DNA from 3 places in the Streptomyces sp. NPDC091271 genome. Region 3 is predicted to be linked to each of the others. Evidence: riboswitches for the same ligand, from Rfam matches in the RefSeq annotation. Region 3 holds a riboswitch; each other region holds the start of a gene.

Region 1 (4,711 bases), on a different contig from region 3:
ATTCGCGGTCCGCGCTGTCGACGCCGTCCCAGAGGTTCGAGTGCCAGGGCCGCCCCGTCGCCCCCGGCTCCCCACGGCGCACCTCGGCCGCGTCCGGGTCGACCACCGTATAACCGGTCTCGCCGGGCAGCACGTAGTGGAGGTGCTGGCGCGCGAGACGGCGGATGTACGCGTCGTCCTTGAGCCGCGCCTTCTCGTCACGCAGCTCCTCGGTCCGCTCGTGCGCCTCCCGCGAGAGCCTCTCCTGATCGGCGATCTGGTCGCGCTGGGAGATGTACTGCCGCATGGGATACGCGAGGGCGACCACCAGGGAGCAGACGATCAGCGCCAGGAACGCGGCCCGCCCGGTGAGCCGCGAGCGGCGGGCCTGGCGGCGGTTCTGGGACCGGTAGACGCGGGCCGCCGTCTGCTCACCGAGCAGCCGCAGCCTGGTCGCGGTGGAGAACCGGTCGCGGTCCTTCCCGGCCATGTCTCACGCCTCCCCGTTACGCACGTCCGTCCCCGCACACGGTACGGGACCGGATGCGGGGACGGACGGAGGCTGGTGCTCCGGACTCGGGCTGTCAGCCCTCGAAGCGGAACCGCGGGAACGCCGAACGACCGGCGTACACCGCGGCGTCGTCGAGGATCTCCTCGATGCGCAGCAGCTGGTTGTACTTGGCGACGCGGTCCGAGCGGGCCGGGGCGCCGGTCTTGATCTGACCGCAGTTCACGGCGACGGCGAGGTCGGCGATGGTGACGTCCTCGGTCTCACCGGAGCGGTGGGACATCATGCACTTGAAGCCGTTGCGCTGGGCCAGCTCGACGGCGTCCAGGGTCTCGGTCAGCGAACCGATCTGGTTGACCTTCACGAGCAGGGCGTTGGCCGAGCCCTCCTCGATGCCGCGGGCGAGGCGCTCGGGGTTGGTGACGAACAGATCGTCGCCGACGATCTGCACCTTGGAGCCGAGCTTGTCGGTGATGACCTTCCAGCCCGCCCAGTCGTCCTCGTACAGCGGGTCCTCGATGGAGACCAGCGGGTACGCGGAGACGAGCTCCTCGTAGTACTCGGTCATCTCGGCGGCCGAGCGGGACTTGCCCTCGAACTCGTAGACGCCGTCCTTGTAGAACTCGGACGCGGCGACGTCGAGGGCGAGCGCGATGTCGCGGCCCGGGACGTAACCGGCCTCCTTGACGGCCTCGAGGATGAGGTCGAGGGCGGCGCGGTTGGACTCGAGGTTGGGGGCGAAGCCGCCCTCGTCACCGAGACCGGTGGACAGGCCCTTGGTCTTCAGGACCTTCTTCAGGGTGTGGTAGATCTCCGCACCCCAGCGCAGGGCCTCGGAGAAGGACTCGGCGCCGATCGGCGCGATCATGAACTCCTGGATGTCCACGTTGGAGTCGGCGTGCGAGCCGCCGTTCAGGATGTTCATCATCGGAACGGGCAGCAGGTGCGCGTTCGGGCCGCCGAGGTAGCGGAACAGCGGGAGGTCGGAGGCCTCGGACGCGGCGTGCGCCACGGCCAGCGAGACACCGAGGATGGCGTTGGCGCCGAGGGAGCCCTTGTTCTCGGTCGCGTCCAGGTCGAACATCGCCTGGTCGATGAGGCGCTGCTCGGTGGCGTCGTAACCGACGAGCTCCGGGCCGATCTGCTCGATCACGGCGAGGACGGCCTTCTCGACGCCCTTGCCCTGGTAGCGGTTGGGGTCACCGTCGCGAAGCTCAATGGCCTCGAACGCACCGGTGGAGGCGCCGGACGGAACAGCAGCACGTCCCGTGCTGCCGTCGTCGAGGCCAACCTCGACCTCGACCGTGGGGTTGCCCCGGGAGTCGAGGATTTCCCTGGCTACGACGACGTCGATGGACGGCACGAGGCATCTCCTTCTGGGATCTGACACTGGTTGTGCAGGGTCACTGTGGCCTTGCGCCACGAGCCTAACCGGCCCGGCGCGCTCCGTCGGCCGTCCGCCCGTCCCCTGGGACGAAAAAGGACCCAAGGGCCTGCATTCCGGGCAAAGCTCCAGAATTCTACTGACGAGTAACCACAACAGTTGAACGCTCACCCCTGCGGCGAGCCCGTGTCCGCACCCCGCCAGGGGTGCGGACACGGCCCCGGCCCGGCGCGCGGGGGGCCTGCGCGCCGGGCCGGGCTCCGGGGCAGGAGGAAGACCCCGGGGTTGTCACCGACTGCTTCGGGTTCGGCTACTTCAGGTGGAGCTGCTGACCCGGGAAGATCAGGTCGGCCTTGTCGACGATGTCGTCGTTCAGCTTGAACAGCTTCTGCCAGCCGCCCTTGACCTTCTTCGCGTCGGCGATCTTGCTAAGGGTGTCGCCGGACTTCACCTTGTACTCGCCGTCACCCTTCTCGACCTTCTCGCCGGTCGGGGTGGTGACGGTCTTCTCCGGCGCCGTGCGCTTCTCGCTGCGCGTGGTGGGCTGCTCGGCCTTGCGCTCCGGCGCGGCCTGCGGGGCCGTGTCGCCGTTCTTCCCGGAGCCGGTGTCGACACCCGGGTCCACACCGTCGTTCGTCAGACCGCCGGCACCGGCGCAGGCCCAGGCGCCCGGGCCCTGAAGGTCGAGAAGCTTCTCGGCGGCGGCTATCTGCTGGTCCTTGGAGGCCAGGTCGGCGCGGGAGGCGTACTGGGTGCCGCCGGCGGCCGCCCAGCTGGACTGCGAGAACTGCAGGCCGCCGTAGTAGCCGTTGCCGGTGTTGATGGACCAGTTGCCACCCGACTCGCACTGGGCGACGGCGTCCCAGGTGTCGACGGAGGCGGCGGAGGCGCCGGTCGCGCCCATCAGCGGTACGGCGACGGCGGCACCGGCGACACCGGCGAGGGTCGCGACACGGACGGCCTTGGACGGGCGACGGTGCTTGCCCTTGCTGGAAAGCAGCATGGTTCTCCTCACCGACGCCTACGAGGTGAGCTGTCGGGTTCGGGCCTGTGAGTTGCCCGGTCGCCCTCACTCTCGGACGACTTCACCCCTAGCCGTGTCTCCGCCCGTCTTCCGACGGCCGGGTCCGGCACTTACCTGGGTCCCCCGCTCCTGCCTACGGCGCTTTACGCGTCGGTTCCCTTCGGCCGACGGCAGGATTCGGCGTGACGGTCGAAGGTGCCCGCGGTGCGAGCGGCTCCGACCGTAAACACACGCAACCCCCACATTCAAAGATGGACATAACGGGTGATCAGCCCGTAACGGCCCGACGCGAAGGGACGTTTTCGCAGGTCGGAGCCAATATGGACGGACCGGGCGGACCGGGCGCGCCAGTTGAAGCAAAGAGACCCATGTCTCACTTACGCATAAGTGGACATAGGCCTCTGAACTACCCCCGCTTTCGGGGTGTTTTCACGCTTTTGATCAGTTGGCGGCGGCCTCTGCCCGGCTGCCCCGCGCGTCCGTCCCGAGGTCGAGGGTCTGGCCGGGGAGGATCAGGTCCGGGTCGGAGCCCAGCTCGTCCTTGTTGGCCGCGTAGAGCGCGGTCCAGCCGCCGGGAAGCTCCTGCACGTCGGCGATCGCCCAGAGGTTGTCGCCCTCGCGGACGGTGTACGCCCCCTCCGCGCCCTGACGCGCGTCGGATTCACCGCGCGAGGCGTGGCGGCCGGACTCGCGCCCGTCGTCCTGGCCCGGCCGGGCGCTCGCCTCGGGGGCCGGCGTCCCGCGGTGCTTGCCGCCGTTCGCCGTGTCGTCCGTCGCCGTGTCGCCCTTCGGGGCGCCGGACGTCCCGGAGGCCTCGGGGGACGGAGTGGCGGACGGCGTCGAGCCGGCGTCGTCGCCCTCGTCCGTCTTACCGTCGGACGCGTCCTGGCCCGCCTCGCCCGTCGCGTCGGAGTCGTCCGAGCCGGCGGCCTCGTCCGAACTGTCCGCCGGGTCGGTCGCGTCGGAGGAAGGCGTCCCGGACGGCGTCGCCGAATCCGAGGGCTCGGCGGAGGGCTCAGCGGACTCCTCGCTGCCCGGGTCGACGCCGGGCAGACCCGCGTCCAGGGAGAGCCCGGAGATCACCGAGCAGCTGGCCCACGCCTGCGGCCCCTTGTCGTCCAGGATCTTCTCCGCGACCGCTATCTGCTGCGAGCGGCTGGCGAGGTCGGCGCGCGGCGCGTACGCCGTGCCGCCGTAGGCCGACCAGGTGTCCTCCGAGAGCTGCAGGCCGCCGTAGTAGCCGTTGCCGAGGTCGGCACTCCACATGCCGCCGCTCTCGCACTCGGCGACCCGGTCCCAGGTCGACGCGTCAGCGGCCTGCGCGCCGCCCGCGCTGAGCAGCGGGATGGCAATGGCCGATCCGGTGACGCCTGCGGCGACGACGATGGCGGGTGCCTGACGAGGGCGACGGTGTCTGCCGGTCGCGGAGCCCATGGGATTGCCTTCCGTGTGACTGACGTGTGACGGGTGAGTCGAACGGTGAACCTAGCCGTACTCGAACGTGTGTCACAAGTCGATGCAGCGGAGATCACGTGAAAGTCACAGAGTTGACAGGCTGTCACTTTTTTCCGTCGGGCGCCCGGGACCGAACTCCACGGGAAGGGTGCGCAGTCCGCGCATGATGAGCCCGCCGCGCCAGCGCAAATCGGCAGGTTCCGCAGCAAGCCGCAGGTCGGGAAGGCGCCTCAACAGCGTCGCCAGCGCCACCTGACCCTCCAGCCGCGCCAGCGGCGCCCCCAGGCAGTAGTGGATGCCGTGCCCGTATCCGAGGTGCTGATTGTCGCTGCGCGCGAGATCCAGGGTGTCCGCATCCTGG
Region 2 (4,711 bases), on a different contig from region 3:
ACCTGGGTGCGGGCTGTGCGAGACGGTCGGACATCGTGGCCCCCTCGGGCAGTCTGAAGGTTCCGGCTGATCACCGCGGCCTACCGCGGCGATGAGGTCCAGCGAACGCTCGGGCGATAGTGCGTGAGCCTGCATCGTGCGGAAGGCCGAGCTGTACGCCTCAAGGTCTTCTTTCCGCTCCAGATAGAGACTACTCGTCAAGTGGTCGAGAACGACCACGTCTAGGTCAGAAGTGGTCGGAAATGAAAAAATAACGAAAGAGCCTGTGAGGCCGATATAACTCCCGGCCTCGAACGGCAGTAACTGCAGTGTCACGTGCGGAAGTTGAGCGACTTGCCACAGATGGAGGAGCTGTTCCTCCATGACCCGAGGGCCGCCGACCCCTCGCCTCAACACGGCTTCGTCGAGTACGGCGCTGAGCCGCAGCGGCCGGGGTGCGTGGAGGACGCTCTGCCGGGCGAGTCTGACCTCCACGAGGGAGTCGAGTTGTGCGGGCGGCAGTCCGTCCAGCGAGGACCGGGTCACCGCCCGCGCGTAGTCGGCGGTCTGCAGCAGGCCCGGGACCACGGAGGTCTCCAGTGTGCGGGCGGCATCGGCCTGGGACTCCAGGCTGATGAAGTCGCGGTACTGGGGCGGGATGAGCCCGCGATAGGCGTGCCACCAGCCGCTTCCGCCTCCGCCCGCCGAGCCGGCGAGCGTCTGGAGCAGGGAGCGCAGCTGACGGTCGTCCACACCGTAGGCGTCCAGAAGGCGGGTCACGTCGCCGGGCGTCACCCCGCTCGCCCCCGTCTCGATCCGGCTCACCTTCGACTGGTGCCAGCCCAGCATTCCGGCGGCGTCCCGGCTCGTGAGTCCCGACGTGTGACGCAGGCTGCGCAGCTCCTCACCGAGCTTGCGACGGCGTACCGCAGGGCCGTTTCGCATGGCGGCCTCCTCCCGTTGTACGGAGAGCCGCCCGGGCGGGTCCGGCTCGGAAAGGGGCCAGTGTTACGCCCGTACACGACTAAGTGGGCGGAGTTCACCGTAATGAGCGATAGATATATGCATATCTTGGTGGATCGCCGTCATGGAGGGCGGCATCGGTGGCAGTCTGGCGCGAAGCACAATCCAGGCCGGCCACGGGCCGGTCAGGGCGGGAAAGGGACGGCGTCGCCATGGCAGACCATCAGGAAGCAACCGTCACTCTGCCGAGCGAGCCGGCCTCGGTCTCCACAGCCCGGAGACATGTGGCCCGGGTGCTCGCCGAATGGGGCCTGGCCGAGGACGGCGACACCGCCGACACCATCCGACTGATCGTCTCGGAACTCGCCACCAACGCCGTCCAGCACACGTTCGGGCAGTCACCCACCTTCACGGTGGACCTCCGCCTCGACCGGGACGTGGAGTTCTATCTGGGTGTGACGGACAGCCACCCCCGCTGGCCCCAGCGGCTGCCCGCCGCGGTCCGGCAGGACAACGGCCGCGGCATGGTGATCATCCGGGCCCTGACGAAGGAGCGCGGCGGGCGGCTCAGCGTCAGCCCCACCCCGGACGGGGGAAAGACCGTTTCGGTCGCTCTACCTTGGCCGGTTCCCGCCCAGTCCTGACACCGTCGGGCAGGCGCCCGTGCGTGCGGGCGGGCAGGAAGTACGGGTGGTGAGGTCCGGGCCGTGTGGCGCGGGGCCGTCATCACGCGGCGGACGCCCGGCCGAAGCCGCTGCGCAGCAGCGCCATCAGCGTCGTCGCGGCCGCGGTGTTCCGGTCCCCCCGGTGCACCACGGAGATCGTCCGCCGGAAGGCGGCGGGTTCAAGGCGCCGGACGGCGAGCGGCGCAGGGGACATCGCGGCCACCATCTCCGGTACCACCGCCACGCCGATCCCCGCGCTGACCAGGGCGCACACCAGTGCGTAGCCGGGCGACTCGCAGACCACGGCAGGGGTGGCCCCCGCCTCCGCCAGCGCACGCTCCACCCCGCGACGCGGGGGATGGTCGGGCGCGCTGCTGATCAGCGGCCGGCCCGCGAGTTCGGCCACGGGCAGCGGGCCGCTGCCCTCGGACAGCATCTGCCCGAGGGCGGTGACCAGCACCAGCTCCTCGATGAGCAGCGGCTCGGCGGACACCCCTGCCGGGAGCGGATCGGCGGCCGCGGGCTCGTACGCGTGGGTCAGCGCCAGGTCCACGTCGCCGGCCGCCACGGCGGCGACACCGGCGGGCGGCTCGTAGTCCGTGACGGCCAGTTCCACGTCGGGGTGGGCGCGCCGGAACGCGGTGAGCACCGGCGGCAGCAGATGGATCCCGGCCGTCACGAACGTGCCGACCCGCAGCCGGCCGCCCGACAGCCCTGCCAGTCCGGCCAGCTCGTGCCGCGCCTGGTCCATCTCGTCGAGGATGCGTCTGGCCCGTCCTGCCAGCAGCTCACCGGCGGCCGTCAGTCGTGCCCCTCGGTGGTGACGGACGAGGAGTGCGGCTCCGGTCTCCTTCTCCAGCTTGGCCAGCTGCTGCGAAAGGGCGGGCGCGGTGTAACCCAGCCGCGCCGCTGCACGCGTGATCGATCCGGCCTCGGAAACCGCCACCAGCGCGGCCAGCCGTGTCGGGTCGTACATTAAGCGTTCCTTTTGGCAGACCCAGAAGATTGCAAGTACACGCTAAGGGCTGGGATCGGTCAGGGTGGACCCATGGACGCACAACTGCTCGCCTTCGTCGCCGTGGCCGCGGGAATGGTGGCCCTTCCCGGCGCCGACTTCACCGTGGTCGTACGCAACGCGCTCACATCCCGGCGGTCCGGGCTCGCCACCGCCGCGGGAGTCGCCGGAGGGCTTGTGGTGCACACCGCGCTGGCCGCGGCCGGGCTCGCCGCCGTGCTCGTGGCGATGCCCGCCCTGTTCCGCACCGTTCAGCTGCTCGGCGGCGCGTACGTGCTCTACCTCGGTCTCAGCGGCCTGTACGCGATGCGCCGGCAGGCCACCACCGGAACCGCTGCCGAGGAGGTGAGCGAGGGCAGGACGCTGCCGGGAGCCGGAAGGTCACTGCGCCAGGGTTTCCTGACCAACGCCCTCAACCCGAAGGCGCCCGTGCTCTTCCTCAGCCTGCTGCCCCAGTTCGTCCCCGAGGGGGAGCCACCGCTGCCCAGGACACTGCTGCTGGCCTCGGTGGTCGTCCTGCTCGCGCTCGTCTGGTTCCCGGCCGTCGCCCTGCTGGTGGACCGCATGGGCCGGTGGCTGCGCCGGCCGCGTGCCGCCCGGGTGATCGAGGGTGGCAGCGGCACGGCGCTCACCGCGTTGGGACTCGTGCTGGTGACGGGCCCCCTGCTGCACTGAACGGAAAAGGGAGGGACCTCAGCGGACCCTCCCGTACAAAACGTTTCCGGACCAGATCTTCTCCAGCCGGACCACGGCGCCGGTCTTCGGCGAATGCCAGATCTTCCCGCTGCCGGCGTAGATGCCGACGTGGTACACACTGCGGCCCGCGTGGAAAAAGACCAGGTCGCCGCGTTTCCGCTGCGACCTGGAGATATGGCGGGTCTTGTTGTACTGCTGCTGAGCCGTGCGGGGCAGTTTCTTGCCGGCCTTCTTGAACGAGTAGAGCGTGAGCCCGGAGCAGTCGAACCTGTGGGGGCCCGTGGCGCCCCATCTGTAGGGCGCGCCCTTCTTCGAGGCCGCGATCTTGAGTGCCGTCGTCGAGTGGGCGGCGGCCTCGGCGTCGTTCACGAGACCGGGAGTCATCATGGTGGTGCCTACGGCGAATGTCAGGACCGAGGCCGTACCGACCCGGGCGAACAGTGACGGGACATGAACCTGCGCAGTCATGCGCAACCCTTCGTCAGCCGCCTGTGAAGGATGACCTGTCGGGTTCGGGCTGGCGAAGTTGCCCGGCCGCGCGAAGCGGCTTCACCCCGAGGGCCGTCCGGAACTCCGGTCGGCCCGTTGTGCTCGGGTCCTCCACTCCTGCCGATCCACTCCTGTCGACCAGGCATCCGGGCGGCGGCAGGACTCGGCGTCCGCCCGGACCGCCCCGCCGCGGTGGCGGGGGCTTGTCGTCCCAGGGATCTTTACGCACACGCCGCCGGATTTCCTCGTTGAAGTGCCGATATGTGAGAGTCGTCACGACTGATCCGATCGGGTGGACACAGCCGGTCCGGAGTCGGGGCGGTCGCACCGGACCAGCCGCGCACCAGCGACGGAACGACAGATTCCGTTCAGTGTCCGCGCCTGTCACGCAAGTTGGGCTGTCCCTCGGGCGGGGGACCTTCTACGCCGATCGAGCGAGGAAAACTCGTCAGGCCGCCGGGCGTGTCGAAAACAGGCGCCGAAAAGCGGGTGCGGCGGCCGAGTCGGGCCCGGAGCGCTCAACTCGACGACGCGGGAGGCACGGCGACCCGACCGGCGCGGCGCTCGCCGTCCAGCAGCCGCAGTGCCCTGGCCAGAGTGTCCGCGTGGATCTGGGACTCACCCCGTTCGTGCATCAGCACGAGTGCGTCACGGAGGGCGGTGGCCCGGGAGGCGAGAGCCTGAGCCGCCCGGAGCGCCCCGTACGTGTCGCTGCCGCGTGCGGGGTTGATGCGGCCGAGCTGGTCGAGCACCTCCAGGTAGCAGTCGATGAACTCGGCCTCCGCGCGGGTCAGGGCGGGGAGCGGCGGGAACTGGGGTGAGAGCATCGGGCGTTCACCTCGCGGGATGCGGCGGCTGGGACGGCGTGCGGTTCTCCACGACGTGGTCCACCAGTCCGAACGCC
Region 3 (4,711 bases):
ATCCAGGCGATCTTGTGCCGGAGCTGGGTGAGCAGAGCGATCAGCGCGGGGCTCCCCGAGGCCTGCGCCAGCGTCTCGTGGAACCAGCCCCCGAGCGAGCGCAGATCCTCCCCCTCGCCGCGGCGCACCCGCTCCTGGCCCAGCCTGACCAGGCCGCGCAGCACCTTGAGATGTGCGTCGGTGCGGCGCTGGGCCGCGCGTGCGGCCCCGAGGGGCTCCAGGAGCATGCGTATCTCCAGGAGGTCGGCCGCCTCCTGCTCGGTGGGCTCGGCGACACAGGCACCCGCGTGCCTGCGGGTGACGACGAACCCTTCGGACTCCAGGGTGCGCAACGCCTCGCGCACGGGGACGCGGGAGACGCCGTAGCGACGCGCGAGCACCTCTTCGGTGAGGCGGCTGCCACGTTCGAAGACACCGGAGACGATGTCGTCACGGATTGCCGTGCATACCGAATGCGCGGGAATGCGCATGTCCGAACCTCCGCCTTAATCCCCGCGAAACGCGGCCGATCGACGCCTGTTCTGTGACTCTATTGCAACCGGCCGGAATTTCCGATGGCGGGGTGGAATCCATGGATATCTTTTGGCCAGGGAGCACTTCCGCGGCGGCTTCGGCACGCGTCGCCCTCGGACACGGCGAAGGCCCCGGACACGGCGAAGGCCCCGGCGGGTGCCGGGGCCTTCGTCGGAGATCGCGGTGCGGCGTGGAGTCAGACCTGGACGCCGTGGGCGCGGAGGTAGGCGACGGGGTCCATGTCCGATCCGTACTCGGGGGTGCTCCGGGCCTCGAAGTGCAGGTGCGGCCCGGTGGAGTTTCCGGTCGAGCCCGAGAGACCGATCTGCTCGCCGGAGCCGACGCTCTGGCCGACGGAGACGCCGATCGAGGAGAGGTGGCCGTACTGGGTGTACGTGCCGTCCTTCATCCTGAGCACGATGTTGTTGCCGTAGGCGCCGCCCCAGCCGGCCTCGACGACCGTACCGGCGCCGACCGCGACGACCGAGGTGCCGGACGCGGCCTGGAAGTCCACGCCGGAGTGGGTGCCGGAGGACCAGAGCGCGCCACCGGACTGGTAGCCGGTGGTGACGTGGGAACCGGCGACCGGGAGGTGGAACGCGTTGAGCCGGGCGCGCTCGGCGGCGCGGGCGGCGCGCGCCTTCTCCTCGCGGGCCTCCTTGGCGCGGGCCTCCGCCTTGCGCTTGGCCTCGGCCTTCGCCTTCGCTTCGGCCGCCGCCTTCGCGGCGACGTCGGCCTGGTGCTTCTGGGCCGTCGCCTGAGCCTCGATCTGGGCGGCGAGGGTGGTGTCGAGGGCGACCGTCTGGGTCAGGCCGGTGCTGCCCGCGGTGACCTCGGAGTCCGCGGCGAGGGCCGGGGAGGCCGTGGCACCGAGTACGCCGGTGGTGGCCAGGGCGGCGACGCCGGCGACCTTGGCGCTCTTGCGCGTCAGGCGGCTCGGGGCACGGTGCTTCCCGGTGGCACGGATGAACGCCATGGAGGGGCTGGTCCTTTCCTTCCTTCTCGCCTACCGGGTTAGCTGACGGGTTCGGAGCAGGAAGGTCTCCTACGGGCCCCTGAGCCTCCGACGAGGTACAGGGATCCGATTCACCCCAGGGACTTCGTGGGTCCCCGGCTCCCCAGGCTCGCGCCTGACGGGGACTCGGCGATGGCTGTCCGGCGCCGCGGGCGCGGCAATCGTCCGGCGGACAGCCGCGCCGACGCTAGATCGGGAGACTTTCCCCCGCCAAACGGAAAGGGCCTTTTGTCGCACATCCCACAGGACGAACTGCAACCTTCTCTGCAATACGGACAAATGACAGAACCCCGGCGGGAGTAGACCCGCCGGGGTCCGTATGTCCGGTTCTGTCAGCCGCTGACGACCGACACCTCACCGATACCGAGCGCCTCCACGGGCTCCTTGATCTGAGCGGCGTCCCCGACCAGGACGGTGACGAGCCGGTCGACCGGGAACGCGTTGACCACGGCGGCGGTCGCCTCGACCGTGCCGGTGTCGGCCAGGCGTGCGTACAGCTTCGCCTGGTAGTCGTCCGGGAGGTGCTGCTCCACCTGGTCGGCCAGGGTGCCCGCGACGGAGGCCGCAGTCTCGTACTTGAGCGGGGCGACGCCCACGAGGTTCTGCACGGCCGTCTCCCGCTCGGCGTCGGTGAGCCCCTCGGCCGCAAGGGTGCGCAGGACCTTCCAGAGGTCGTCCAGCGCGGGACCGGTGGACTCGGTGTCGACGGAGCCGCTGATGGCGAGCATCGCGGCACCCGCCGCCCCGGACGAGGAGTCGGGCGCCGTCGAGCGCAGCACCTGCCCGAAGGCCCGGACACCGTAGGTGTAGCCCTTCTCCTCACGCAGCACGCGGTCCAGCCGGGAGGTCAGAGTGCCTCCCAGGCAGTACGTGCCGAGGACCTGGGCGGGCCACACGCTGTCGTGCCGGTCCGCGCCGATCCTGCCGATCAGCAGCTGCGTCTGCACGGCTCCCGGGCGGTCCACGATGACCACACGGCCGGTGTCGTCCGCGGTGATCGGGGGCACGGGCCGGGTCTGGCCGGCATTGCCCGACCAGTCACCGACCGTGTCGGAGAGCAGCGCGTCCAGGTCCACGTCGGTGAGGTCACCGACGACGACCGCCGTCGCCGTGGAGGGGCGGACATGGGCGTCGTAGAAGGCGCGTACGGCGGCGGCGTCGATCCGCCGGACCGTCTCCTCGGTGCCCTGGCGCGGGCGCGACATCCGTGCGGTGGCGGGGAAGAGCTCCTTGGAGAGCTGCTTGGCCGCGCGCCGGGCCGGGTTGGCCTGCTCGTGCGGGATCTCGTCGAGGCGGTTGCCCACCAGACGCTCGATCTCGCTCTCCGCGAAGGCCGGGGCCCGCAGAGCCTCCGCTACCAGGCCGAGGGCCTTGGTCAGGCGGGAGACCGGTACCTCCAGGGAGACACGGAGACCCGGGTGGTCCGCGTGGGCGTCCAGCGTGGCGCCGCACCGCTCCAGCTCGGCGGCGAACTCCTCCGCGGAGTGCTTGTCCGTGCCCTCGGACAGCGCGCGCGCCATGATCGTGGCCACACCGTCCAGGCCCTCGGGCTCGGCGTCCAGCGGGGCGTCGAGGAAGATCTCCACGGCGACAACCTGCTGGCCGGGCCGGTGGCAGCGCAGCACGGTCAGCCCGTTGGGCAGGGCGCCGCGCTCGGGCGCGGGGAAGGCCCAGGGCCTGGCCTCGCCGGCGGTCGGCTGCGGGTGGTACTCCATCGCTACTCCAGTCACGGCGGCGTCGGTCACTTGTCGGCCCCCTCGGGCGCGTCGGTGCCCTCGGTCTCGTCGGCCGGTTCGACCGGCTCGTAGACCAGGACCGCACGATTGTCGGGACGCAGGTGCGCCCGGGCGGCTGCCTTGACCTCGTCGGCCGTCACCTCGAGCACACGGCCCACCGCGGTCAGGGCGAGCTGCGGGTCACCGAACAGGACGGCGTACCGGCACAGTTCGTCCGCGCGGCCGGCGACCGTGCCGAGACGGTCGAGCCACTCGCGCTCCAACTGCGCCTGGGCGCGCTCCATCTCCTCCGGGGTGGGGCCCTCCTCGGCGAAGCGGGCCAGCTCCTCGTCGACGGCCGCCTCGATCTGCGGCACCTCGACGCCACCGGACGTCTTGACGTCCAGCCAGCCGAGCGACGGCGCGCCGGCCAGCCTGAGCAGCCCGAAACCGGCGGCCACCGCCGTACGGTCGCGGCGCACCAGCCGGTTGTGCAGGCGTGACGACTCGCCGCCGCCGAGCACGGTCAGGGCCAGGTCAGCGGCGTCGCACTCGCGGGTGCCGTCGTGCGGCAGCCGGTAGGCGGCCATCAGCGCACGCGCGGGGACCTCCTCCTGGACCACTTCGCGCAGCTGCTCGCCGATGATGCCGGGCAGCGTGCCGTCGCGCGGGGGCTGCTTGCCGTCGTGCGAGGGGATGGAGCCGAAGTACTTCTCGATCCAGGCGAGCGTCTGCTCCGGGTCGATGTCCCCCACCACGGAGAGCACCGCGTTGTTCGGCGCGTAGTACGTACGGAAGAACGCCTGCGCGTCCTCCAGCGTCGCCGCGTCCAGGTCGGCCATCGAGCCGATCGGCGTGTGGTGGTACGGGTGCCCGGCCGGGTAGGCGAGAGCGGTGAGCTTCTCGAAGGCCGTGCCGTACGGGACGTTGTCGTAGCGCTGGCGGCGCTCGTTCTTCACGACGTCCCGCTGGTTCTCCATGGACTCCTCGTCGAGCGCGGCGAGCAGTGAGCCCATCCGGTCGGCCTCGAGCCACAGGGCCAGCTCCAGCTGGTGCGTGGGCATCGTCTCGAAGTAGTTGGTGCGTTCGAAGCTGGTCGTGCCGTTCAGGGAACCGCCGGCCCCTTGCACCAGCTCGAAGTGCCCGTTCCCCTTGACCTGGCCCGAGCCCTGGAACATCAGGTGCTCGAAGAGGTGAGCCAGACCCGTGCGCCCCTTGACCTCGTGGCGGGAGCCGACGTCGTACCAGAGGCAGACCGCGGCGACGGGGGTCAGATGGTCCTCGGAGAGCACCACGCGCAGGCCGTTGGCCAGACGGTGCTCGGTCGCCGTCAAGCCGCCGGAACCGGCCTGGGCTGTGGCCGTGTGACCCATGGGCATGTACGTCCCTTCGATCGGTACAGGATTTCCTGCCGGACCTGCCACTCTAGGCAAGCGCACGGGCACCTGGCGAAGTTCCCGTCGGGTGA

The links. Region 3 has a riboswitch for cyclic di-AMP ahead of ACIQM3_RS34945 (M23 family metallopeptidase). Riboswitches for the same ligand answer to the same signal wherever they lie in the genome.
Region 1: another riboswitch for cyclic di-AMP. It lies ahead of ACIQM3_RS33505 (transglycosylase family protein); the one in region 3 lies ahead of ACIQM3_RS34945 (M23 family metallopeptidase).
Region 2: another riboswitch for cyclic di-AMP. It lies ahead of ACIQM3_RS11220 (C40 family peptidase); the one in region 3 lies ahead of ACIQM3_RS34945 (M23 family metallopeptidase).

Annotation. Positions count from the first base shown of each region.
Region 1 covers NZ_JBIVVD010000009.1:269,385-274,095, reverse strand. The annotation lists gene ACIQM3_RS33515 (septum formation initiator family protein) at 1-469, opposite strand, end outside; gene eno (phosphopyruvate hydratase) at 564-1,850, opposite strand; gene ACIQM3_RS33505 (transglycosylase family protein) at 2,182-2,874, opposite strand; cyclic di-AMP (ydaO/yuaA leader) riboswitch at 2,875-3,046, opposite strand; gene ACIQM3_RS33500 (transglycosylase family protein) at 3,337-4,329, opposite strand; partial or broken gene ACIQM3_RS33495 (cytochrome P450) at 4,435-4,711, opposite strand, start outside.
Region 2 covers NZ_JBIVVD010000002.1:912,892-917,602, reverse strand. The annotation lists gene ACIQM3_RS11240 (helix-turn-helix domain-containing protein) at 1-924, opposite strand, end outside; gene ACIQM3_RS11245 (DUF397 domain-containing protein) at 1-34, opposite strand, end outside; gene ACIQM3_RS11235 (ATP-binding protein) at 1,155-1,586, shown strand; gene ACIQM3_RS11230 (LysR family transcriptional regulator) at 1,669-2,583, opposite strand; gene ACIQM3_RS11225 (LysE family translocator) at 2,656-3,297, shown strand; gene ACIQM3_RS11220 (C40 family peptidase) at 3,316-3,786, opposite strand; cyclic di-AMP (ydaO/yuaA leader) riboswitch at 3,790-3,986, opposite strand; gene ACIQM3_RS11215 (hypothetical protein) at 4,326-4,634, opposite strand; gene ACIQM3_RS11210 (ATP-dependent Clp protease proteolytic subunit) at 4,642-4,711, opposite strand, start outside.
Region 3 covers NZ_JBIVVD010000010.1:215,966-220,676, forward strand. The annotation lists gene ACIQM3_RS34940 (GntR family transcriptional regulator) at 1-470, opposite strand, end outside; gene ACIQM3_RS34945 (M23 family metallopeptidase) at 710-1,489, opposite strand; cyclic di-AMP (ydaO/yuaA leader) riboswitch at 1,502-1,670, opposite strand; gene ACIQM3_RS34950 (M16 family metallopeptidase) at 1,861-3,243, opposite strand; gene ACIQM3_RS34955 (M16 family metallopeptidase) at 3,270-4,622, opposite strand.